3 regions of the Lentzea sp. NPDC058450 genome follow, and region 2 is predicted to be linked to each of the others. Evidence: riboswitches for the same ligand, from Rfam matches in the RefSeq annotation. Region 2 holds a riboswitch; each other region holds the start of a gene.
The links. Region 2 has a riboswitch for glycine ahead of gcvT (glycine cleavage system aminomethyltransferase GcvT). Riboswitches for the same ligand answer to the same signal wherever they lie in the genome.
Positions count from the first base shown of each region.

Region 1: linked by a shared signal. The riboswitch ahead of gcvP (aminomethyl-transferring glycine dehydrogenase) and the one ahead of gcvT (glycine cleavage system aminomethyltransferase GcvT) in region 2 are both predicted to bind glycine.
Region 3: linked by a shared signal. The riboswitch ahead of gcvH (glycine cleavage system protein GcvH) and the one ahead of gcvT (glycine cleavage system aminomethyltransferase GcvT) in region 2 are both predicted to bind glycine.

Region 1 is NZ_JBHXLO010000008.1:127,259-134,852, forward strand. It holds gene ACFWNN_RS15315 (hypothetical protein) at 99-314, shown strand; gene ACFWNN_RS15320 (CDP-alcohol phosphatidyltransferase family protein) at 422-1,003, shown strand; gene gcvH (glycine cleavage system protein GcvH) at 1,046-1,429, shown strand; gene garA (glycogen accumulation regulator GarA) at 1,543-2,001, shown strand; gene ACFWNN_RS15335 (MerR family transcriptional regulator) at 2,050-2,592, shown strand; gene ACFWNN_RS15340 (bifunctional nuclease family protein) at 2,716-3,189, shown strand; gene ACFWNN_RS15345 (MerR family transcriptional regulator) at 3,555-4,121, shown strand; gene ACFWNN_RS15350 (Clp protease N-terminal domain-containing protein) at 4,209-5,177, shown strand; glycine riboswitch at 5,234-5,329, shown strand; gene gcvP (aminomethyl-transferring glycine dehydrogenase) at 5,484-7,594, shown strand, end outside.
Region 2 is NZ_JBHXLO010000006.1:131,973-139,566, forward strand. It holds gene ACFWNN_RS12220 (acyl-CoA dehydrogenase family protein) at 1-720, shown strand, start outside; gene ACFWNN_RS12225 (CaiB/BaiF CoA transferase family protein) at 717-1,841, shown strand; gene ACFWNN_RS12230 (hypothetical protein) at 2,179-2,358, shown strand; gene ACFWNN_RS12235 (helix-turn-helix transcriptional regulator) at 2,523-3,014, shown strand; gene ACFWNN_RS12240 (hypothetical protein) at 3,108-3,488, shown strand; gene ACFWNN_RS12245 (DUF3817 domain-containing protein) at 3,503-3,805, shown strand; glycine riboswitch at 3,851-3,941, shown strand; glycine riboswitch at 3,942-4,036, shown strand; gene gcvT (glycine cleavage system aminomethyltransferase GcvT) at 4,133-5,227, shown strand; gene glyA (serine hydroxymethyltransferase) at 5,242-6,507, shown strand; gene ACFWNN_RS12260 (hypothetical protein) at 6,667-7,338, opposite strand; gene ACFWNN_RS12265 (class I SAM-dependent methyltransferase) at 7,499-7,594, shown strand, end outside.
Region 3 is NZ_JBHXLO010000029.1:111,689-119,282, reverse strand. It holds gene ACFWNN_RS34755 (ABC1 kinase family protein) at 1-1,031, shown strand, start outside; gene ACFWNN_RS34750 (hypothetical protein) at 1,028-1,432, opposite strand; gene ACFWNN_RS34745 (TVP38/TMEM64 family protein) at 1,503-2,153, shown strand; gene ACFWNN_RS34740 (TROVE domain-containing protein) at 2,657-4,246, shown strand; gene ACFWNN_RS34735 (helix-turn-helix domain-containing protein) at 4,326-4,679, shown strand; gene ACFWNN_RS34730 (L-serine ammonia-lyase) at 4,681-6,045, opposite strand; gene gcvH (glycine cleavage system protein GcvH) at 6,072-6,455, opposite strand; glycine riboswitch at 6,516-6,609, opposite strand; gene ald (alanine dehydrogenase) at 6,834-7,594, shown strand, end outside.

The DNA of each region.
Region 1 (7,594 bases), on a different contig from region 2:
CACACACGTGTTCTGAACCACAGTCCGACAGAATTCGTTTCCAGGGATAACGCCGGAGCCCCGGTACGCGACATCCCTGGTGTCACGGAGGGACAGAAATGAGAACCGCCATGGAGACCCACCCGAAGCAGGACGAGGAGTCCGACTCAAGCCTGCCCACCACGCCGTGCAGCGTGGTGTGGAGCCGGGGTCACGCCTACGTGCTCGAGGGTTTCCGCGCCCGCTGGGTCGGCCGGGACGACCGGGGCCGCCCGCACGCCATCACCGGTGCCGAGATGCAGCGCCGGGGCTGGACGTTCACCCGCACAGCCTGAGAAGCACCCACGAGAACGCAGAACGACCGCACTCCCGCAACCAGTCGCACCGCGTGCCGTGACGCCATCCGGCAGCCCTTGCGCAGTCACTCGTTTAGAGTGCGGGTGTGCGTGATCCGGCTGATCGCCTGCTGACGATTCCGAACCTGCTCAGCGTGTTGCGGCTGGCCGGTGTTCCGCTCTTCCTGTACCTGTTGCTCGGACCCCGCGCGGACGGCTGGGCGCTGCTCGTCCTCGTTCTCGCGGGGCTGTCCGACTGGCTGGACGGCAAGCTCGCGCGCTGGCTCAACCAGATGAGCAACCTGGGCGCGCTGCTCGACCCCGCCGCGGACCGCCTCTACGTGTTCTGCACGCTGCTGGCGTTCGTCATCAGGGACATCGTGCCGCTCTGGGTCGCCCTCGTGCTGGTCGGCCGCGAAGTCGTCGTGGGCATCTGCCTGCTGATCCTGCGCGGCCGCGGCTGGGCTCCGTTCGAGGTCACCTACCTGGGCAAGGCCGCGACCTTCAACCTGCTCTACGCCTTCCCCCTGCTGCTGCTCGCGCAGGGCGACTCGGCGTGGGCGCAGACCGCCCTGCCGATCGCGTACGCGTTCACGGCGTGGGGCGGAGCGCTCTACCTGTGGTCGGCGCTGCTGTACGTCTACCAGTTCTTCCTGGCCCTGCGGGTCACACCTCGCACGGTCGCGTGAAAAGATCACCCCATACAGGTTCAGCACGAGGAGCGCAGTCAGTTGATTCCCGAGGAGCTTCGCTACACCGAGGAGCACGAGTGGATCGCCAGCACAGGCGAGAACACCGTGCGCGTCGGCATCACCGACTACGCCCAGGAACAGCTCGGTGACGTCGTCTTCGTCCAGCTGCCCGAGGTCGGTCACACCGTCTCGGCGGGGGACACGTTCGGTGAGGTCGAGTCCACCAAGAGCGTGTCTGACCTCTACTCGCCGCTCGACGGCGAGGTCGTGGCCATCAACGACGCGTTGGTCCAGTCGCCCGACGCCGTCAACACCGACCCGTACGGCGAGGGCTGGATGGTGGAGATCCGGCTCAACGACGCGGACGCGCTCGAAAGCCTGTTGGACGCGGACGGGTACAAGGCGTTGGTGGAGAAGGAGTGACGTCGATCTTTCGCCGGATCTTCGGCCGGAAGGGGAGCCGCGCTGAAGGCGGTGACCCCAACGCGATAGGTTTTACCGGAAGTGACGGATCCAGCAGCAGGAGGAGAGCTCAGGTGAGCACGAACGACGGCCCAGGCGTTCCGCCGGAGCAGTCCCCGGAGCGGACCTCCGTCTTCCGGGCGGACTTCCTCCAGGAGATGGAAGGCGGCGCCGAGGCGCCCGCACAGGAGCCGGCCGTTGCCGGTGTTGACGCCCTTCCCGCCGGTTCCGCGCTGCTCGTGGTCAAGCGCGGTCCGAACGCCGGATCCCGGTTCCTGCTGGACCGAGACACGACGAGCGCCGGGCGCCACCCCGACAGCGACATCTTCCTGGACGACGTGACGGTCTCGCGCCGGCACGCCGAGTTCCGCCGGGAGAGCGGCGAGTTCGTCGTCATCGACGTCGGCAGCCTCAACGGCACCTACGTCAACCGCGAGCCGGTCGACCAGGCCGTTCTCGCGAACGGTGACGAGGTTCAGATCGGCAAGTTCCGTCTCGTCTTCCTGACGGGTCCCGGCTCCGCGGGAGCCTGACGCGTGACGGCCGGGCGGCCACAACGCGGGGGCTCGAGCATCGGGGCTGTGCTCGCGCAGCTCCGTCCCGAGTTCCCCGACGTCACCATCTCCAAGATCCGCTTCCTGGAAGCGGAGGGGCTGGTCCGCCCGGCGCGCACCGCCTCCGGCTACCGCCAGTTCAGCGTGGCGGACGTCGAGAGGTTGCGGTTCGTGCTGTCCGCACAACGGGACAGGTACTTACCGCTCAAGGTGATCCGCGAGCAGCTCGACGCCGTCCCCGACGCGGCGACGGCCGTGACGCGGATCGATCTGCTGGCCCAGACCGGGTTCACCGCCGAACAGCTGTCCCAGCTGGAGCGTGACGGTCTGCTGCGCCCCGGCCCCGGTGGCCGGTTCACCACCGACGACATCACCGCGCTCCGCACGATCCGGACGATGACCGGACTCGGCGTCGAGCGCGAGCACCTGCGCGCGGTTCGCGCTGCGGCGGACCACGAGGTGGTTCTGCTGAAGTCTTTCTCAGATCCTGAGACGGTGCGGGAATTGGCTGACCTCTTCACCTCGTTGCACACGTTGTTGGTAAGAGCGGGTCTGCGGCAATCATCTTGATCACGTTCTGCCCGCAACGATTGAGCACACGGCCCGCTTGGCGGGTAGCGTCGACTGCATACGCCGGGGGATGCTCGGAGCGAACCGGGTACTCCCCAACGAGTCAGAGGGAGGCGAGACCCGATGAGTGAGATGCGCGTCGTGGGCGTCCGGGTGGAGCTGCCCCAGAACCAGCCGATCCTCCTGCTGCGGGAAACCGAGGGCGAGCGGTACCTGCCGATCTGGATCGGGTCCGTCGAGGCCACGGCGATCGCGCTCGAGCAGCAGGGCGTCCGTCCTGCCCGCCCGCTGACCCACGACCTGCTCAAGGACGTCATCGGGGCGTTGGGTCGCAACCTCGAACAGGTCCGGATCACCGACCTGCAGGAGGGCACGTTCTTCGCCGAGCTCGTGTTCGACGGCGACGTGCGGGTGTCCGCGCGGCCGTCCGACTCGGTGGCGCTCGCGTTGCGGGTGGGCGTGCCCATCCACGCCGACGAGGCCGTGCTCGCCGAGGCCGGGTTGATCATCCCGGACGAGCAGGAGGACGAGGTCGAGAAGTTCCGCGAGTTCCTCGACTCGGTCTCCCCGGAGGACTTCCGCGGAGCGGACACGTAGACACCGTCGCGGAGCGGACACGCGGACAGACCTGTGTGCGACGCCTGTGGCGCCTGTGAGTGAGTTTCGGTGCGTCGCACTCTGTCTCGTTAGGGCTTTCGAACGTTCGTTTGGACGTCGCTCGATCGGACTACTTTAGGTCGTTTTTCTCGCTAAACGATCACTAAACGTCACCTGAAACGCCTAGTTCGGGTGACGGTGTGACTCTCTACCTGAGGTTGAGGGTCGCAACTCCCCGCGCGTCGCGTTGACCTGCCCTCGGACCGGTCTTACCGTCGAACTCGAGTGGACGTCGCCGGTTCACGTGAGTGGACGTGGCGGCTTGACGGTCATGAGTTTCGTGGCCGTTCCGAGGGGAGGCAGGCGTGGTCGAGGAAGCGCCCTTGAGGGCCGAATCCGGGCTGCAGGGTGAACTGTTCCCGGACTCCTCGCTGCCGGACGAGCTCGTCGGTTACCGAGGGCCCGCGGCGTGCCAGATCGCGGGCATCACGTACCGGCAGCTCGACTACTGGGCACGGACCGGGCTGGTCGCGCCGACGGTGCGGATGGCGCACGGGTCGGGCAGCCAGCGGCTGTACTCGTTCAAGGACATCCTGGTGCTCAAGGTCGTGAAGCGGCTGCTGGACACCGGGGTCTCGTTGCAGAACATCAGGGTCGCGGTCGACCACCTGCGCCGCCGCGGCGTGCAGGACCTGGCGAAGATCACGCTCTTCTCCGACGGCACCACCGTCTACGAGTGCACCTCGCCGGAGGAGGTCGTCGATCTGCTGCAGGGCGGTCAGGGCGTGTTCGGCATCGCGGTGAGCGGTGCGATGCGCGAGATCTCCGGCACGATCCACGAGTTCCCGGCCGAACGTGCGGACGGCGTCGAGATCGCGCCGATGACCGAGGACGAGCTGACCCGCCGCCGCCGCGAGCGCGCGACCGGCTGATCGTCCCGCTGATCGTGGCCGACTGGCCGTCCTGAGTGGCCGGTCGGCAGCAGCGCCGCAACCCCCTTGCTCCCTAGCGTTTCCGGCATGACGCACACCCCTTCAGCGCAGGTCGTCAAGGTCCTGGCCGCAGCCGTGCAGCGCGCCTTCCGGCTGGAGTTCGGCTTCGTCGGCACCGAGAACCTGCTGATCTCACTGGTCGACACCGTCGGCCCTGGCCGCAAGCTCGGCACGACCTCGCTGACGGCACAGGCGATGGCCAGGGGCACCGACCACTGGGCCGGCGACGACGGAGGCGTTGTCACCGAGTCCCACCCGGACGTCACGGCGCTGTTGAGCGCCGCCCACCACCACGCCCGCGTCGACACCCTCCTGCCCGCCAGTCAGGCGCTGGAGACCTGTCTGCGAGCCGCTGTGGCGCAGGCGGGCGACGGCGTGCTGACGACGACGCACCTCGCGCTGGCGCTGCTGTCGCTCGACTCCGGGAGGGTCGCCGACCTGATGTTCCTGCACGGTGTGGACGTGGACGAGACCGCCGCGGCCGTGCGGGCCGACGCCACGCGGAAGTACGCCGAGGTCGAGGAGACGCCCGCCGTCTGGTTGCTGCGCAAGGCGGGAGCACTGGAGGGCGAGGCCGGCGGCGGGTACGTGCGCTGGCTGACCAAGTTCGTCTCGCGCGGCCAGGGCCTGGGCGGCCCGGTGCTGACCGCCGTGCGCAACGAGGCCGACCGGCTGGCCGTCGCCGGGCGCCGGGACGTGTCGTCGAGGGACCTGGTCGAGGCCGTGCTCACGCTCGACCACCAGCTGACGGTGGCAGGCCGCAGGCTCAAGCCCGAGTTCGAGTCGGGAGGTGCGGCGGCCCTGCGCGAAGCGGGCGTGGACGGCACCTCACTGCCCGCCGGAGGCGCCGTCGAACGCGCGATGGAACGCGCGAAGCTGGTCGCGGCCCGCAGCGGCGACCAGATCGTGGGCACCCGGCACCTGCTCGTGGCCGTGCGCGACGACCCCGCCGACCCGGTCGCGGCGGCCCTCGTCGGTCTTCGTGCTGAGACGTAGGTCGCGTCCCTAGCGACTACCCGGGCTGCCTGCGGGTATTCTTCTCGGGTAGTCGCTGAACTCAGGCGGGAGAGTCCGGGCCCCGAGCCCGGCGCCGAAGGAGCAAGTCCCTCCCCGGGAACCTCTCAGGCATCCAGGACCGCCAGAGCGAGACGCCTCTGGAAAGTGGACTTCCGCAAGGGAGTCCCGCCGACGGTGAAAGCCCGTTCTCGCAACGGGTGAACCTCTCAGGCGCCCCTCGGGGTACGGACAGAGCGGGGAGGGCACAGGACCAGTGTGCCCGCAGCCATCCCCCGGAGGCGTTTGATGACGCAGGACCGCATTCCGCTCGCCGCTCTCGAGCACGGCACCCCGTTCGCCGACCGCCACGTCGGTCCCCGGCCCGCCGAACTCGCGCGCATCCTCGACGTCATCGGCGTCGGATCGCTGGAGGAACTGGCACAGCACGCGGTTCCGTCGTCCATCCACGAACGCGACCTCGTGCTGGACCTGCCCGTCCCGGCCACCGAGACCGAGGCGCTCGCCGAGCTGCGCGAGCTCGCGTCCCAGAACCGGCCGATGACGCAGATGATCGGCCTCGGCTACTACGACACCGTGACGCCGGGCGTGATCCTGCGCAACGTGCTGGAGAGCCCGGCCTGGTACACGGCCTACACGCCGTACCAGCCGGAGATCTCGCAGGGCCGTCTCGAAGCGCTGCTGAACTTCCAGACCATGGTCGGCGACCTGACCGGCCTGCCGGTCGCGAACGCGTCCATGCTGGACGAGTCGACCGCCGCCGCCGAGGCGATGACCCTGGTGCGCCGCGCGGGCAAGTCCAAGTCCGCCAAGTTCGTCATCGACGCCGACACGCTGCCGCAGACGCTGGCCGTGATCGAGACGCGCGCCGAGCCGCTCGGCATCGAGATCGTCGTCGCCGACCTGTCGCAGGGCATCGAGGGCCTCGGCCTCGGCGGTGACTTCTTCGGCGTGCTGCTGTCGTACCCCGGCGCGTCCGGTGCGGTGCGCGACCAGAAGGCGTTGATCGAGGAGATCCACGCGGCCGGAGCCCAGGCCGTCGTCGTCGCCGATCTGCTGTCCCTGACGCTGCTGCGCGCGCCGGGCGAGATCGGCGCGGACGTCGTCGTCGGCACCACCCAGCGCTTCGGCGTGCCGATCGGCTTCGGCGGCCCGCACGCCGGCTACATGGCCGTCCGGTCCGGTCTGGAGCGTCAGCTGCCCGGCCGTCTCGTCGGTGTGTCCGTCGACTCCGACGGCTCGCTGGCCTACCGCCTCGCGCTGCAGACCCGCGAGCAGCACATCCGCCGCGAGAAGGCCACGTCCAACATCTGCACCGCGCAGGTGCTGCTGGCCGTGATCGCGTCCATGTACGCCGTCTACCACGGTCCCGAGGGCCTGCGCGCCATCGCGACCCGCGTGCACCGCATGGCCACCGTGCTCGCCACGGGCCTGTGCGAGGCCGGTCTGGACGTCGTGCACGGCGAGTTCTTCGACACCGTCGAGGTCCGCGTCGAGGGTCAGGCCGCCGCCGTCGTCGAGAAGGCGCGCGAGGCCGGCATCAACCTGCGTCTCGTCGACGCCGACGTCGTGGCCATCGCGTGCGACGAGAAGACGACGCGCGCGCACGTCATCGCCGTGTGGAACGCCTTCGGTGTCACTGGTGCCGACGTGGACGCGATCGACGCCGACACCGCCGACGGCATCCCGGCCGACCTGCGCCGCACGTCCGACTACCTGACCCACCCGGTCTTCCACGCGCACCGCTCGGAGACCGCGCTGCTGCGCTACCTGCGCGCGTTGTCCGACAAGGACGTCGCGCTCGACCGCAGCATGATCCCGCTCGGCTCCTGCACGATGAAGCTGAACGCCACCGCGGAGATGGAGCCCGTGACGTGGCCGGAGTTCTCCGGCCTGCACCCGTTCGCGCCGGTCTCCGACGCCAAGGGCATGCTGAAGATCATCTCCGACCTGGAGGAGTGGCTCGCCGAGGTCACCGGCTACGACGCCGTGTCGTTGCAGCCCAACGCCGGTTCGCAGGGTGAGTTCGCGGGTCTGCTCGCGATCCGCGCCTACCACCGCGCCAACGGCAACGAGGCCCGCGACGTCTGCCTGATCCCGTCGTCCGCGCACGGCACCAACGCCGCGTCCGCCGTCATGGCCGGCATGCGCGTCGTCGTCGTGAAGTGCGACGACAAGGGCAACATCGACATGGGCCACCTGCGTTCCACGGTCGCCGAGCACGCCGACGACCTGGCCGCGATCATGATCACCTACCCGTCGACCCACGGCGTGTACGAGGACACCGTCCGCGAGGTCTGCGGCCTGGTCCACGACGCGGGCGGCCAGGTGTACGTCGACGGCGCGAACCTCAACGCCCTCATCGGCCTCGCGCGCTACGGCAAGTTCGGCTCGGACGT
Region 2 (7,594 bases):
ATCCGGACGAAGGCGATCCGCGAGGGCGACGAGTACGTCATCAACGGCTCGAAGACGTTCATCACCAACGGCGTGCACGCGGACCTCGTCATCGTCGTCGCCAAGACCGACCCGGCTCAGGGCGCCACCGGCATCTCGCTGCTCGTCGTCGAGAACGACATCCGGCGCGGCCGCGTGCTCGACAAGGTCGGCATGAAGGGCCAGGACACCGCCGAGTTGTTCTTCGACGACGTGCGCGTGCCCGCCTCGAACCTCCTCGGCGGCCAGGAGGGGCTCGGGTTCGTCCAGCTCATGCAGCAGCTGCCGCAGGAGCGCCTGATCATCGGCGTCTGCTGCATCGCGGGCATCGAGGCGGCCACGGAGCTGACCCTGAAGTACGTGAAGGAGCGCCAGGCGTTCGGCAAGGAGCTGATCAAGTTCCAGAACACCCGGTTCAAGCTCGCGGAGTGCGCCACCGAGGCGGCCGTGACCAGGGCGTTCATCGACGAGTGCATCGAGAAGCACCTGCGCGGCGAGCTCGACGTGCCGACCGCGGCGATGGCGAAGTGGTGGGCGAGCGACCGGCTGAGCAAGGTCGTCGACGAGTGCGTGCAGCTCTTCGGCGGCTACGGCTACATGAACGAGTACCCGATCGCGCGTGCCTGGTCCGACGCCCGCGTCCAGCGGATCTACGGCGGCACGAACGAGATCATGAAGGAAATCATCGCGAGGTCCTTGTGAGCGGCCCCCTGGCAGGACTCCGCGTCGTCGAGCTGGCCGGGCTCGCGCCCGCGCCGTTCGGGGCCATGGTGCTGGCCGACCTGGGCGCGGACGTGATCCAGGTGCACAAGCCGGGCAGCCGCTCGACCGTTCCCGGCGACTTCCTCACCCGCGGCCGGCGGTCGATCGCGATCGACACCCGCAGGCCCGAGGGCGCCGAGCTGGTGCTGGGCCTGGTCGAGCGCTCGGACGTGCTGATCGAGGGCTTCCGGCCGGGCGTGACCGAACGGCTGGGCATCGGGCCCGCGCAGTGTCTCGCCCGCAACCCGCGCCTTATATACGGACGCATGACCGGCTGGGGGCAGGACGGGCCCCTGGCCGACCGGGCTGGCCACGACATCAACTACATCGCCGTCGCGGGCGCGCTGGAGCCGCTCGGGCGGGCCGGCGGGCCGCCGTCGTTCCCCATCAACCTGCTCGGCGACTTCGGCGGGGGAGGGCTGCTGCTGGCCCTCGGCGTGCTGGCGGCGCTGTACGAAAGGGAACGCTCCGGGCGCGGCCAGGTCGTGGACGCGGCCATGGTCGACGGGGCCGCGTTGCTGACGACGTTCCTGCACGGCATGCGGTCCGCGGGCATGTGGTCCGGCGGCCGCGGCGAGAACATGCTCGACGGTGGAGTGCCGTTCTACGACGTCTACGAAGCCGCGGACGGGCGGTACGTGGCCATCGGCGCGTTGGAGGAGAAGTTCTACGCCGACCTGGTGCGCGTGCTGGGCCTGGAGGAGGCGCCGACCCGCAACGACCCGGCGAACTGGCCTGAGCTGCGGGAACGCATCGCGGCGGCGGTGAAGACCCGGCCGCGGGACGAGTGGGCGGACCTCGCGCGGGACACGGACGCGTGCCTGGCGCCGGTGCTCACCCCGGCCGAGGCGGCGAATCACCCGTACAACGCAGCCCGCAACACTTTCGTGGACGTGTCCGGTTCGTCGCATCCGGCGCCGGCGCCCCGGTTCGACCGCACTCCCGCGGCGGTTCCGACCGCACCTGTTTCGACCGGAACGAACACGGATGAAGTGCTTGCCGACATGGGTGTGGCGGACGACCGAATTATGGAACTGCGGCGGTCTGGAGTAATTGGATGAATGCTCGGGTGCGCATTAAAGGCGCCACGAAGGCGTGACGGTGCGTGATGGGTCGTGTTCGGCATCCGGGTGAGGCCCGGTGCAACAGTCTCGCTTCCAAGCTGTGGGATCCGAGGGAGTCCGTGTTCACCTCGTGCCCAGGACATCGGCGCAGCTGACGCCCGTCTTTAGCCGCCATTCGGGTGACGTTGGCCGCTGTGCAGGCGTGCGCCGCTGGCAGAACCTGGGGAGAGTTTGGCGTGGTCGTTGTTCATCGGCCGGGTGAATGAGGGACCATGACGGGTGACACGGGCGGACTGCCGCCTGACCGGTGAACCACACGGACGGAGAGGTACCTGTGAACCTCAAGAAGGTGCTAGTGCTGGCGGGCGTCGCGCTGGTGCTGTTCCTCCTGATCACCCAGCCCGAGCAGTCCGCTTCGGCGGTCCAGCAGGTCCTCGGCTGGCTGCGGCAGGGCGCGGAGTCGATCATCACCTTCGTCAGGAGCCTCTTCGGCACGGCCACCCCGCTCAGCTAGTGACGGACGGTGATCCTCGACCGTCTGCGTTGAGCCGGACGGGTGGAATGCGGCCAATCACGCACTGGTAACGGGTGTTCTGGGGATTCAGGGTCTGGCGATTGTCAGACCTACCGAATACCTTCCGCTGCAATGGCCGATCCCCGACCGACGAGGAGGCATTGATGGTCGAGGACTCCGGGGTCCACGAGCTGTTGCAGCAGTGGGCGGCTGAACGGTCTGATGACGCAGAGATGCAGGAGGTGAACCGGATCAAGAACGCGTGGCTCGCGGAGGCTCCCCCCTCGGCGCCTGGCATCCCCGTCCAGCGGGGCGGCAGGAGTGGGTCGCGTGGCTTGGTCAAGGTCGACTCGGCGGATCCGGCCTACGTGGCCGCGATGCGCAAGCGGGCGCCGGAGGCACCCGAGGCGATGCTCGCCGCCGCGGCGAGCTACTGGCAGCTGGTGGGCGACGTCGCCGAAGCCGAGCAGTGGTGGGACGCGGGCATCAGCCCGTTGGACCAGCGCGCGCTCGACTACCGCGCGGCCGGCCTCACGCCTGCCGATCTCGGGAGGCGCCTGGGACCGATGACGGTTCTCCAGCACCTTCGTCGTGGTTCTGCCGCGGCCTGGTGCGTTGCTCGTCTGCGGAGGCAGCGCCGGGACGGCGTGGCGTAGTGGAAACGGGCTGTCGGAGGCGGCAGCCCTGCAACCACTCCCCTCGAAGGGCGGCCTCCGTGCGGGAGGCCTCACCCAAGTAGTGTGGAGGTCGTGCGCGGCCTCCTTACTCCCCAACGTGTGCTGATCGCGTTCGCCTGTCTGGCGGCGCTGATCGTCTGTTGCGGGCTCGCGTACTGGCAGTGGCAGCGCTTCGAGTCCGCCAGCGGCACGTTCCAGAACCTCGGGTACGTGCTCCAGTGGCCGCTCTTCGGCCTCTTCCCCCTCTTCATGGTCTGGCGTTTCCGCAAGCTCGCCCGCGAACGCCGTGACGAGGCTCTCTCACCCGAGCCGGTTGCATCCGCTCCGAGGCCGGAAAGTACGGTTGTCGCCGTCAAACCCGCGCCTGTCGAGCACTTCGACGATGACGAAGACGCGGAGCTCGCGGCCTACAACCGCATGCTCGCGGACCTCAACGCGCGGGACGGTCGTTGAGCGAAGGCGGGCAGATGAAGGGTGCGTTGACCCGGTTCAGGGTCATGGCTTACGTGGTCGGAGTCTTCCTGCTGCTCCTGGTCGTGGCGATGGTGCTCAAGTACGCCGCGGACATGGGTGGCGCGATGAAGGTCGTCGGCCCCGTGCACGGGTTCCTCTACGCCATCTACCTGGTGATTTCCGTCGACCTGGCGCTGAAGCTGCGCTGGTCCATCAAGGGCACGGCGCTGGTGCTGCTCGCCGGCACGATCCCGTTCCTGTCGTTCTGGGCGGAGCGCAAGGTGGTCGAGAAGACGGCGCAGGGCGTGCCGCTGTGACGTTTGGCCTGCTAGCGTCTGGGGCTACCAACTGAACACGGCCGTCGATGTCGCGCGGGAGAGCTCCCTTCGATGGGAGCACCGTAGGAGCAACTCCTCCCCGGAATCTCTCAGGTACAGGTACCGCACGACGAAGGCAACTCTGGAAAGCAGGCTGCTCGGCAGCCTCGCCCACGGTGCAAGTCACGCTCGTCGTGGCGAAGCTCTCAGGCTCATGACAGAGGGGGAGGCTCGCTCAAGTGAGGAGTCTCCGATGGACCGTGTCATTCTTCTGATGCCTCAGCCGGCCGCGTCCGGCTCTTCGGCGCACCCTGGAGGAGCGTTCTGATGTCCCGCCTCACGCCTCTGAACGCCGAGCACGAGCAGCTCGGCGCGATGTTCACCGACTTCGCGGGCTGGCGGATGCCGCTGCGCTACTCGTCCGAGCTCGCGGAGCACCACGCGGTGCGCCAGACCGCGGGCCTGTTCGACCTCACGCACATGGGTGAGATCGTGCTGACCGGTCCGCAGGCGGGGCAGGCCCTCGACTACGCGCTGGTCGGGCACATCTCGGCGCTGGCCGTCGGCAAAGCCCGCTACACGATGATCACCCAGGCCGACGGCGGCGTGATCGACGACCTGATCGTGTACCGCCTCGGCGACGAGGAGTTCATGGTCGTCGCGAACGCCTCCAACGCTTCAGTGGTGGCTGAAGCGCTGGTCGAGCGCGCGGCCGGGTTCGACACCGTCGTCACCGACAAGTCGACGGACTACGCGTTGATCGCGATCCAGGGCCCGAAGTCGGTCGAGATCCTCTCCGGACTCACCGAGACGGACCTGTCCACGGTCAAGTACTACGCCTCGTACCCGTCGAAGGTCGCCGGCGTCGACGCGCTGCTGGCCCGCACCGGCTACACCGGCGAGGAGGGCTTCGAGCTGTTCGTCGCCCCCGCCGACGCGTCCGCCGTCTGGGCCGCGTTGCTGGAGGCAGGCGAGGCGCACGAGCTCAAGCCGTGCGGTCTCGGCTGCCGCGACACGCTGCGCCTCGAAGCCGGGATGCCGTTGTACGGCAACGAGCTCACCACGTCGCTGACGCCGTACCACGCCGGTCTCGGTCGCGTCGTGAAGCTCGACAAGCCGGGTGACTTCGTGGGCCGCGACGCGCTGACGAAGGTGTCGGAGTCCGATGTGGACTCGGTCCTGGTCGGACTGAAGACGCCCGAGCGCCGTGCCCCGCGGCACGGGTACGCGGTCCTGAACGGCGACGACGTCGTGGGCGAGGTGACGTCGGGCGCGCTGTCCCCGACCCTCGGCTACTCCGTCGCAATGGCCTACGTGAACCGGGCCAGTGCCGAGCCGGGCACCCCACTGCTGGTCGACGTCCGCGGCAAGAAGCAGCCGGTCGAGGTCGTCGCCCTTCCGTTCTACAAGCGCGCCAAGTAAGGGAGATCTTCCAGATGTCCGACCAGTTCAACGCTTCCCTCGCGGAGTACGACCCCGAGGTGGCGCAGGCCGTGGCGGCCGAGCTGGCGCGCCAGCAGGGCACGCTCGAGATGATCGCCTCGGAGAACTTCACCCCGGTCTCCGTCCTGCAGGCGCAGGGCTCGGTGCTGACGAACAAGTACGCCGAGGGCTACCCGGGCCGCCGCTACTACGGCGGCTGCGAGCACGTGGACGTCGTCGAGCGCCTCGCCATCGAGCGCATCAAGTCGCTCTTCGGCGCGGGCTTCGCGAACGTCCAGCCGCACTCCGGCGCCCAGGCCAACGCGGCCGCCATGTTCGCGCTGCTCCAGCCCGGCGACACGATCCTCGGCCTGGACCTCGCGCACGGCGGTCACCTGACGCACGGCATGCGCATCAACTTCTCCGGCAAGCTCTACAACGTCGTGCCGTACCACGTCTCCGACGGTGACGGCCGCGTCGACATGGCCGAGGTCGAGCGCCTCGCCCAGGAGCACCGCCCGAAGCTGATCGTCGCCGGCTGGTCCGCGTACCCGCGTCAGCTGGACTTCGCCGAGTTCCGCCGCATCGCGGACTCGGTCGAGGCCTACCTGATGGTCGACATGGCGCACTTCGCCGGCCTCGTCGCCGCGGGCCTGCACCCGTCGCCCGTGCCGCACGCGCACGTCACGACGACCACGACCCACAAGACCCTCGGCGGTCCCCGTGGCGGCGTGATCCTCTCCAACGAGGCCGACATCGCCAAGAAGATCAACTCGGCGGTGTTCCCCGGCCAGCAGGGCGGCCCGCTGGAGCACGTGATCGCGGCGAAGGCCGTGGCGTTCAAGCACGCCGCGTCGCCCGAGTTCGCCGACCGCCAGCGCCGCACGCTGGAAGGTGCGCGCATCCTGGCCGACCGCCTGTCCCAGGCCGACGTGGCCGCGGCGGGCGTGAAGGTCCTCACCGGCGGCACGGACGTCCACCTGGTCCTGGTCGACCTGGTCAACTCCGAGCTCGACGGCAAGCAGGCCGAGGACGTTCTGCACCAGATCGGCATCACGGTCAACCGCAACGCCGTTCCGAACGACCCGCGTCCGCCGATGGTGACGTCGGGTCTGCGGATCGGCACGCCGGCGCTCGCGACCCGCGGGTTCGGCGAGGTGGACTTCACCGAGGTCGCCGACGTGATCGCGGAGGCCCTCAAGCCGGGCGCCGCCGTCGACGAGCTGCGTGCGCGCGTCGAGGTGCTGGCGGCGAAGCACCCGCTGTACTCCACGCTCTGATTCTGACGACGAAGGGGCGCCACCGGGATCCGGTGGCGCCCCTTCGTTCTACCCGGAGCGAAAACGACGGGAACCCCGGCCCCTTCCCCAGGGCCGGGGTATCACCGTGTCAGGGTGTTGTGTCTTTCAGATGGACCGTCCTAACGGGACTGTGGGGTGTTACGCAGCGGGTGCCACGACCGTTCCAGGCGGGAGGCACTCGACGTTGCGCTTGCCGTCGGGCTGGATCACGAACCAGGTGTTGCCGATGCCCTGGCCGGCCCACTTACCGGGAGCCGGGTCCTTCGAGTAGGTGTAGAGGGCCCAGCCGTCGATCGCGACCTGCTTCTTGCCGTCGGCGCGGGTGATCAGCGACACCAGCTTCGAGTCGACGCCTTCGAGCTGCGGAACCGTGTCCGACAGCACCGGCGGCCACGTCACGGCGCACTGGTCGTTGCAGTTGGACTTGCCTTCGGGCTTCGGGACGTCCTTGTCGAAGCGGTAGAGGGTCCGGCCGTCGCCGTCCTGGACCACGTTGCCCATCTTCTCGACGGCCTTGCCCACCAGCTTGATCGAGCTCACCGGCGCTGCGGCCGGGGGCTGCGCCTGCTGCTGCGCGGGAGCTTCCGGGGCCTGCTGCTGCACCTGGGTTTCGGGCGCCTGCGCGGGCTCCTGGAGTACCGGGGGCTGACCCACGTCGCCGTAGTCACCGAGGACGCCCAGGTCGGTTTCGGTCTGTGCCACCGGCTTGGAGTTGCTCGAGCCACTGCCCGTGGCGCTCCAGACACCCAGACCCAGCACAACTGCCAGTCCCGCGGCGAGCCCGATGGCGATGCGGTTACGTCGGATCACACTCATGTCCTCCTTGTCCATCTGTTCGCTCTATCGAGGCCATACGGCCGGGGTTGCGTCTCGGTTCAGAAACGAACCGAACCTCTTGCTGTCTCGAACGTCTGGCGGAGCCAGGTCACGCAGGAGGTGCAAGGTGGTCGTCGCTGGTCAGCTGGCGGGAATGGCCGAACGGGTGCTGGGTGCGCCGTTGCCGATCGGATTTCGGGCGTGGGACGGGAGCGTGGCGGGTCCGCAGGACGGGACGGTCCTCGTGATC
Region 3 (7,594 bases), on a different contig from region 2:
TCGACTTCAAGATCGAGGCGCGCAACATCACGACCGTCGCGGCGGCGTCGGACTCGTCCGTCGGGCTGCCGCACGTTCACCTGTCGACCTCGCGCGTGCTCGTGATGGACCGGCTCGACGGCGTCCCGTTGCGCGGCGCCGCGGAAGACGTGGGGCTCGCGCGGACGTTGCTGCGGTTCGTGCTGCGCCAGGTGATGCTGGACGGCGTCTTCCACGCCGATCCGCACCCCGGCAACGTGCTGCTGCTGGCCGACGGACGGCTCGGGCTGCTCGACTTCGGCTCGGTCGGGCGGATCGACTCCTCACTGCGTTCGGCGTTGCAACGGCTGTTGCTCGCGATCGACCGCAGCGACCCGGCGGGCCTCACCGACGCGTTGCTGGAGCTGACCTCACGACCCGAGGACATCGACGAACAACGGCTGGAGCGCGCGTTGGGCCAGTTCATGGCCCGGCACCTCGGCGCGGGCATGCGGCCGGACGTCGAGATGTTCGGCGACCTGTTCCTGATCGTGTCGCGGTTCAGGCTGAGCGTCCCGCCCGAGATCGCGGCCGTGTTCCGCGCTCTGGCGACGCTGGAGGGCACGCTCGCGGTGCTGGCGCCGGGCTTCAACATCGTCGTGGAGTCGCGGTCGTTCGCCGCGGAGCAGATCTCCGAACGGCTCACGCCGGAGTCGGTGAAGGCGACGATGGCCGAGGAGCTGCAGGCCGTGCTGCCGATGCTGCGCCGGCTGCCGCGGCGGGTCGACCGGATCAGCGGGGCGCTCGAACAGGGCCGGCTGAGCATGTCGATGCGGCTCTTCGCGGACGAACGTGACAGGTCGTTCATCACCGGCCTGCTGCACCAGGTCATGCTGACCGTGCTGGGTGCGACCGCAGGCGTGATGGCGGTGCTGCTGCTCGGCTCGTCCAGCGGTCCCCAGGTCGCCTCCGGCATCGGGCTGTACCAGGTGTTCGGCTACAACCTGCTGATCATCAGCGTGCTGCTGGGTTTGCGCGTCGTCGTCACGGTGTTCAGGCCGCGTTCCTCCTAGAACTGCCTGCGGTACACCGAAACGTCGTCGCGCCAGACGCCGAAGTGGTCCGGCGCTGACTGGACGATCGTCATCTCGTTGAGGTGCCCGAGGATGCGCCACGACCGCGCAACCGCTTGCGCGCCCGCGTACGCGATGGTGCAGAAGCGGCGGGGTTCGACGACCGTGCGCACCCGGTCGACCTTGCCGACGCTCATCGGCGTGTCCTGCCAGAGGTCCAATGTGTACCCGGTGCGGATCGGGTCACCGGACCCCAGCACGCCCTCGATCGAGACCACCAGCCGGTCGCCGTCGAGCCTCAGGTCGTGGTGCCCGCTGCGCGGCGGATCACCGCCGGTGTACGCGGAGCGTGCCGGATCGAGCACCCAGTGCCCCAGAAAAGGCACGAGATCGTCACTCATGAGTGTCCCTTCGCGGAACCTGCGCCACTGGCGGATTGTCCGGCGGATCTACGTGGGCGACCATCACCCGATGAGTTATGAGACGGGCGTTCGGTGGAAGTGGATACCGGCCGTCGTGCTCGGCTTCGTGCTGCTGAGCTGGATCGTGTTCGAGGCACTGGACCTCATCGACTTCGACGGAGTGGTCGCGTGGGTGCGCGGCATCGACCCGGTGTGGGCGGCGGCGGCGATCTTCGCCCTGCTCGTCGTGGACGTGCTGCTGCCCGTGCCGTCCACTCCGCTCATCGTGCTGGCGGGAACGGCACTCGGCCTGCCCTTCGGGCTGGCACTCGCGATCGTCGGATCCCTGGGTTCCTCTGCCGCAGGGTACGCCCTGGGGCGGTTCGCGGGCCCGTGGCTGGTGCGCCGGGTGGTGACCATCGAGGAGCTGACCGAGATGCGGCGCTGGGGCCGTCAGTTCGGGCCCTGGTTCTTCGGTGTGGCGCGCGGAATCCCGATGATGGCGGAAACGGTGTCGGTGTCCGCCGGCGTCTCCCGGGTGTCGTTCCGGACGTTCATGGCGTTCACCCTCATCGGAACCATCCCGATTTGCGCCGCCTACGTGTTCGCGGGGTCCCAGGCCGACACGGTCGAACAGATCGTGATGATCAGCGCCGTCGGATTCCTGCTCACCGTCGGCCTCTTCTACCTGCTCCGCCGACTGGTGAAGGCGGCGCCTTAGAAAAACCTGTTGCAGGGTGTGGTTGTATTGCAAGTGCGCCCGGTGCGCAGCGGAGGGTTACTTCGGTGATAACTAGGTTCAACTCCTGGAGCCGGCTCCGGCCGGTCTTTGACCTGCTCCGGCGGGTCAGTCACCTTCTGCGATTTGATCTCGGGCGTCCAAAACTCCACATCGGCCAGAATTAAATCACTGGCGCGGTGTGGTTGCATAGAAATCGCACCCGGTGCGAGGCAGGGGGATACTTCCCTTCCAAGGAATGGCCCAGTAAAGGCCACCCTCCTTCTGCGGCTTGATCTCGGGAGCACACAACTTCACACGTGTCCGGTGCGAAGCAGAGGGTTACTTCCATTCGGGATGGGCGGGTTGCGGGTTCGAATCCCGCCGGCCGGGAAACCGGTCGTAGCTCAATCTGGCAGAGCAGCAACGTACCTTCCGCGACTCTGATCTCGGACACGTGTGGGGTCTGTGGGCTCCCCTTTTGCATCTTCGAGGGGGAAGAGCCAATGGCGAAGTTCAACATCTTCCGCGCGCGTCCGGCGGCCACCAGCCCCGTCACGTCCGCGCCGGTTCCGGCGAGCGTCACGTACGAGGGCGGACCCGGCCACGTCCGGGACACGAAGTCCGAGCTGTTCCTGCTCGCCGTGGCGAACATGGGCGGCGAGGACACCTTCTACGAGTCCGGCGGCCGGCGCGACGACCGCTTCACCCAGCTCGTCCACGAGGCCGCACTGGAAGACCCGGAGTGGACCGCGCGACTGCTCGCGTGGCTGCGTTCCGAGGCGAACATGCGCACGGCCTCGCTCGTGGGCGCGGCGGAGTTCGTCGCCGCACGCCTCGCCGCGGAGTCCGACGCGGGCATCACCAACCGAGCCGTCATCGCCTCGGTGCTGCAGCGCGCCGACGAGCCCGGCGAACTGCTCGCCTACTGGACCGGCCGGCACGGCCGCCGCGTCCCGAAGCCGCTGAAGCGAGGCATCTCCGACGCCGTCGGGCGCCTGTACAACGAGCGCGCCGTCCTGAAGTGGGACAGCGACGCCCGCGGCTTCCGCATGCCCGACGTCCTGAACCTCGCGCACCCGGCTCCAGCCGCACCCTGGCAGGGCGACCTGTTCCAGTACGTCCTGGACCAGCGCCGCTCGGCCGACGCGGCCGTCCCCCAGTCGCTGCGCGTGATCGCGGCACGGCGTGAGCTGATGGCGTGGCCGGTGGAGCAGCGTCGCGCGCTCTTCTCGCGCCCGGACGCGGCCGACGTGCTGCGCGGGGCCGGGATGACGTGGGAGGCCGTGTCGGGGTGGCTGCAGGGGCCGATGACCCGCGAGGTGTGGGAGGCGCTCGCGCCGTCCATGGGCTACATGGCGCTGTTGAGGAACCTGCGGAACTTCGACGAGGCAGGCATGTCCGACGAGGCGGCGGCGGCCGTCGCGGCACGTCTGGCCGACCCCGGCCAGGTCGCGCGCTCGCGCCAGTTCCCGTTCCGCTTCCTGTCCGCCTACGAGGCCGCGCCGAGCCTGCGCTGGGGCCACGCCCTGGACCAGGCCCTGCAGGCATCGCTGGCGAACCTGCCCGCGCTGCCCGGCCGTTCGCTGATCCTCGTCGACACCTCGGGATCGATGACGGGCGGCTCCTTCTCGGCGCGCTCGAAGGTCACGCCGGCCAAGGCCGCCGCGGTCTTCGGCGTCGCGCTGGGAGCCAAGGGCGAGCAGGTCGACGTCATCGGCTTCGCGGACGGCACGTTCCGGCACGACATCGCCCGCGGGGCGTCGGTCATCAAGGAGATCGACCGGTTCCTCGCGCGCAACGGCGAGGCCGGGCACGGCACGGACATCGCCGGGTCGCTGAAGCGCACGTACCGGGGTCACGACCGCGTGTTCATCATCTCGGACATGCAGACGGTGTCCGGGCCGCACGGACGTGGCGTCGGGGACCTCGTGCCGCGGCACGTGCCGATCTACGGCTTCAACCTGTGCGGGTACCAGACCGCCGCGTACGCGACCGGCGGGGCCAACCGCCACGAGTTCGGCGGCCTGACCGACGCAACGTTCAGGTCCATCCCCCTGCTCGAGGCGGGCCGGAACGCCACCTGGCCGTTCTGACGGGTGTGGGAGCTCCCTTTACGCGGGGAGCTCTCACACTTACTTTCAGTTAGCGTTCTGACCAGCTACAATTCTTCTCATGGACTACGATGTGTTCGCGAAGGCGTGCCCGTCACGTCCCACGCTGGAGCACGTCACCGGCCGGTGGGGCAGCCTGACGCTGAGCGCTCTCGACGCAGGCCCGCTGCGGTTCAACGAGCTGCGCCGCCGCGTCGACGGGGTCAGCGAGAAGATGCTGTCCCAGACGTTGCAGGCGCTGGAGCGGGACGGGCTCGTGCACCGCGAGGCGCAGCACACGAACCCGCCGCGGGTGGACTACAGCCTGACGCCGCTCGGGCGCGAGACGGCGGTCAAGCTGTTGTCGTTGATCCATCACCTGGAGGCGTCGATGCCTCAGGTGCTCGATGCGCAGGCCGCGTACGACGCCCGCTGACTCAGCACTCGATGACGTTCACGGCGAGTCCGCCGCGGGCCGTCTCCTTGTACTTGACCGACATGTCCTTGCCGGTGTCCCGCATGGTCTTGATGACCTTGTCCAGCGACACGAAGTGCGAGCCGTCGCCCCGCAACGCCATCCGCACCGCCGTGATGGCCTTGATGGACGCGACGGCGTTGCGTTCGATGCACGGGATCTGCACCAGGCCGCCGATCGGGTCGCACGTCAGCCCGAGGTTGTGCTCCATGGCGATCTCGGCGGCGTTCTCGACCTGTTCGGGGGTGCCGCCGAGCACCTCGGCCAGGCCGCCGGCGGCCATCGAGCAGGCCGAGCCGACCTCGCCCTGGCAGCCGACCTCGGCACCGGAGATCGACGCGTTCTCCTTGAACAGCACGCCGATCGCGCCCGCCGTCAGCAGGAACCGGACGACGCCGTCGTCCGAGGCCCCCGGCACGAACTTCGTGTAGTAGTGCAGGACGGCGGGAACGATGCCGGCCGCGCCGTTGGTCGGCGCGGTGACGACACGGCCGCCGGCGGCGTTCTCCTCGTTGACCGCCAACGCGAACAAGGTCACCCAGTCCATGACCCGCAGCGGGTCGGTGACGAAGTGCTCGCTCTCCAGCCGCTTGCGCATCTCGGCGGCGCGGCGGCGGACCTTCAGGCCGCCGGGCAGCGTGCCGTGCTCGGTGCAGCCGCGTTCGACGCACTCCTGCATGACGTGCCAGATGTGCAGAAGTCCTTCCCGCACTTCGGTTTCCGTGCGCCACGACAGCTCGTTGGCCATCATGATCTCACTGATCGACAGGCCGGTCTCGCGGCAGCGCGCGAGGAGCTGGTCGCCGGTCAGGAACGGGTGCGGCAACGGCGTGGTGTCCGGCTTGATGCGGTCGGTGCCCGACGCGTTCTCGTCGACGACGAAACCGCCGCCGATCGAGTAGTAGACGGCGTGCTCGACCGACTTGCCGCCGGCGAAGGCCTCGAAGCTCATCCCGTTGGGGTGCAACGGAAGTGACTTGCGGCGGTGCATGACGAGGTCGCGGTCGTGCGTGAACGCGATCTCGTGCGTGCCGCCGAGCCTCAGCCGTCCACTGGAGATGATCTCCTCGACGCGTTCCGCGGCGGCGGACGGGTCGACCTCCTCGGGGAGGTTGCCCTCCAGGCCGAGGAACACGGCCTTGGGGCTGCCGTGGCCGTGGCCCGTCGCGCCGAGCGAGCCGAACAGCTGGACGTGCACGCGATCCACAGTGGACAGCTGTGGGCCGAGCTTGTCGACGAACATCGCGGCCGCGCGCATCGGGCCGACCGTGTGCGAGCTGGACGGTCCGATGCCGACGGAGAACAGGTCGAAAACGCTGATCGCCACTGATCAGTCCTTCGTGGTGGTGGAGGTCAGTCAGTCTTGGTGAGCTCGGCGTACTTGGCCGCCGTGAGCAGGTTCTCGGCCGACTCGACGCGGACCTTGAACAGCCAGCCCTCGCCGTACGGGTCGTTGTTCACGATCGCCGGGTCCTGCACGACGGCGTCGTTGACCTCGATCACCTCGCCGGTCACGGGCGAGAACAGGTCGCTCACGGACTTGGTGGACTCGAGCTCACCGCACACGGCGTTGGTGACGACCTTGGCACCGACCTCGGGCAGCTGCACGTAGACGATGTCGCCGAGCGCGTCGGCGGCGTATTCGGTGATTCCGCAGGTCAGCGGGTCCTGGGTGCCCGGCGTCCAGTCGACCCACTCGTGTTCGACGGTGTAGAGCAGGTTCTCGGGGAACTCCACGGCGACTCCTCTGGCTGTGACGGGTCAGGACACTTCGCCCCCTCCGCCGTGCAGAGTTGCCTACCCCGAGTGGTCTTGCTGCCTGAGAGTGTGCGGGAGCTTGCCCCTTCGGCGCCCCGACTGCGTTCGTCGAGGTCTCTCCCACGCGGGTTCTGACGCTGACGCGCCGCGGCCGGTGTTCAGTTCTCGGCGCGAACGCTATGTGCGGCCCCCGCCGAGTGTCAACGCGGGAAGGTCAAGTGGAACGCGAACAACACTCAGGTCGCTCTGTCCTAACTGAACAACCGGAGGGTTACCGGATAGTGCGATCAGCACAGTGACATGACCTTGCGACTGGCCCACATTATGAGATGTCGGCCACCGAACGGAGGAGTCATCGTGCGGATCGCTGTTCCCCGCGAGATCAAGAACCACGAGTACCGCGTCGCTCTCACCCCTGCCGGTGCGCACGAGCTGACCAGCCGCGGCCACGACGTCTACGTCGAGCAGGGTGCCGGTCTCGGTTCCGCGATCACGGACGAGGAGTACCTCGCCGCGGGTGCCAAGATCCTCGCGACCGCCGACGACGTGTGGGCCGAGGGCGACCTGGTCCTCAAGGTCAAGGAGCCGATCGCCGAGGAGTACCCGCGTCTCCGCGCCGGCCAGACCCTCTTCACGTACCTGCACCTCGCCGCCGACAAGCCGCTGACCGAGGCGCTGCTGGCGTCCGGCACCACGGCCATCGCCTACGAGACCGTGCAGCTGCCGAACCGCGCGCTGCCGCTGCTCGCCCCGATGTCGGAGGTCGCGGGCCGCCTCGCCCCGCAGGTCGGCGCGTTCAGCCTGATGAAGCCCTCCGGCGGCCGCGGTGTGCTGCCCGGTGGCGTCCCCGGTGTCGCCCCGGCCCGCGTGGTCGTGATCGGCGGCGGCGTGGCGGGCGTCAACGCGGCCACCATCGCCGTCGGCATGGGCGCCGACGTGCAGATCCTCGACACCAACGTCGACCGCCTGCGCCAGATCGACGCCCAGTTCCAGGGCCGGCTGCGCACGCTCGCGTCCAACTCGTTCGCCATCGAGCAGGCCGTCCGCGAGGCCGACCTGGTCATCGGCGCCGTGCTCGTCCCCGGTGCCGCCGCGCCGAAGCTCGTGTCGAACACGCT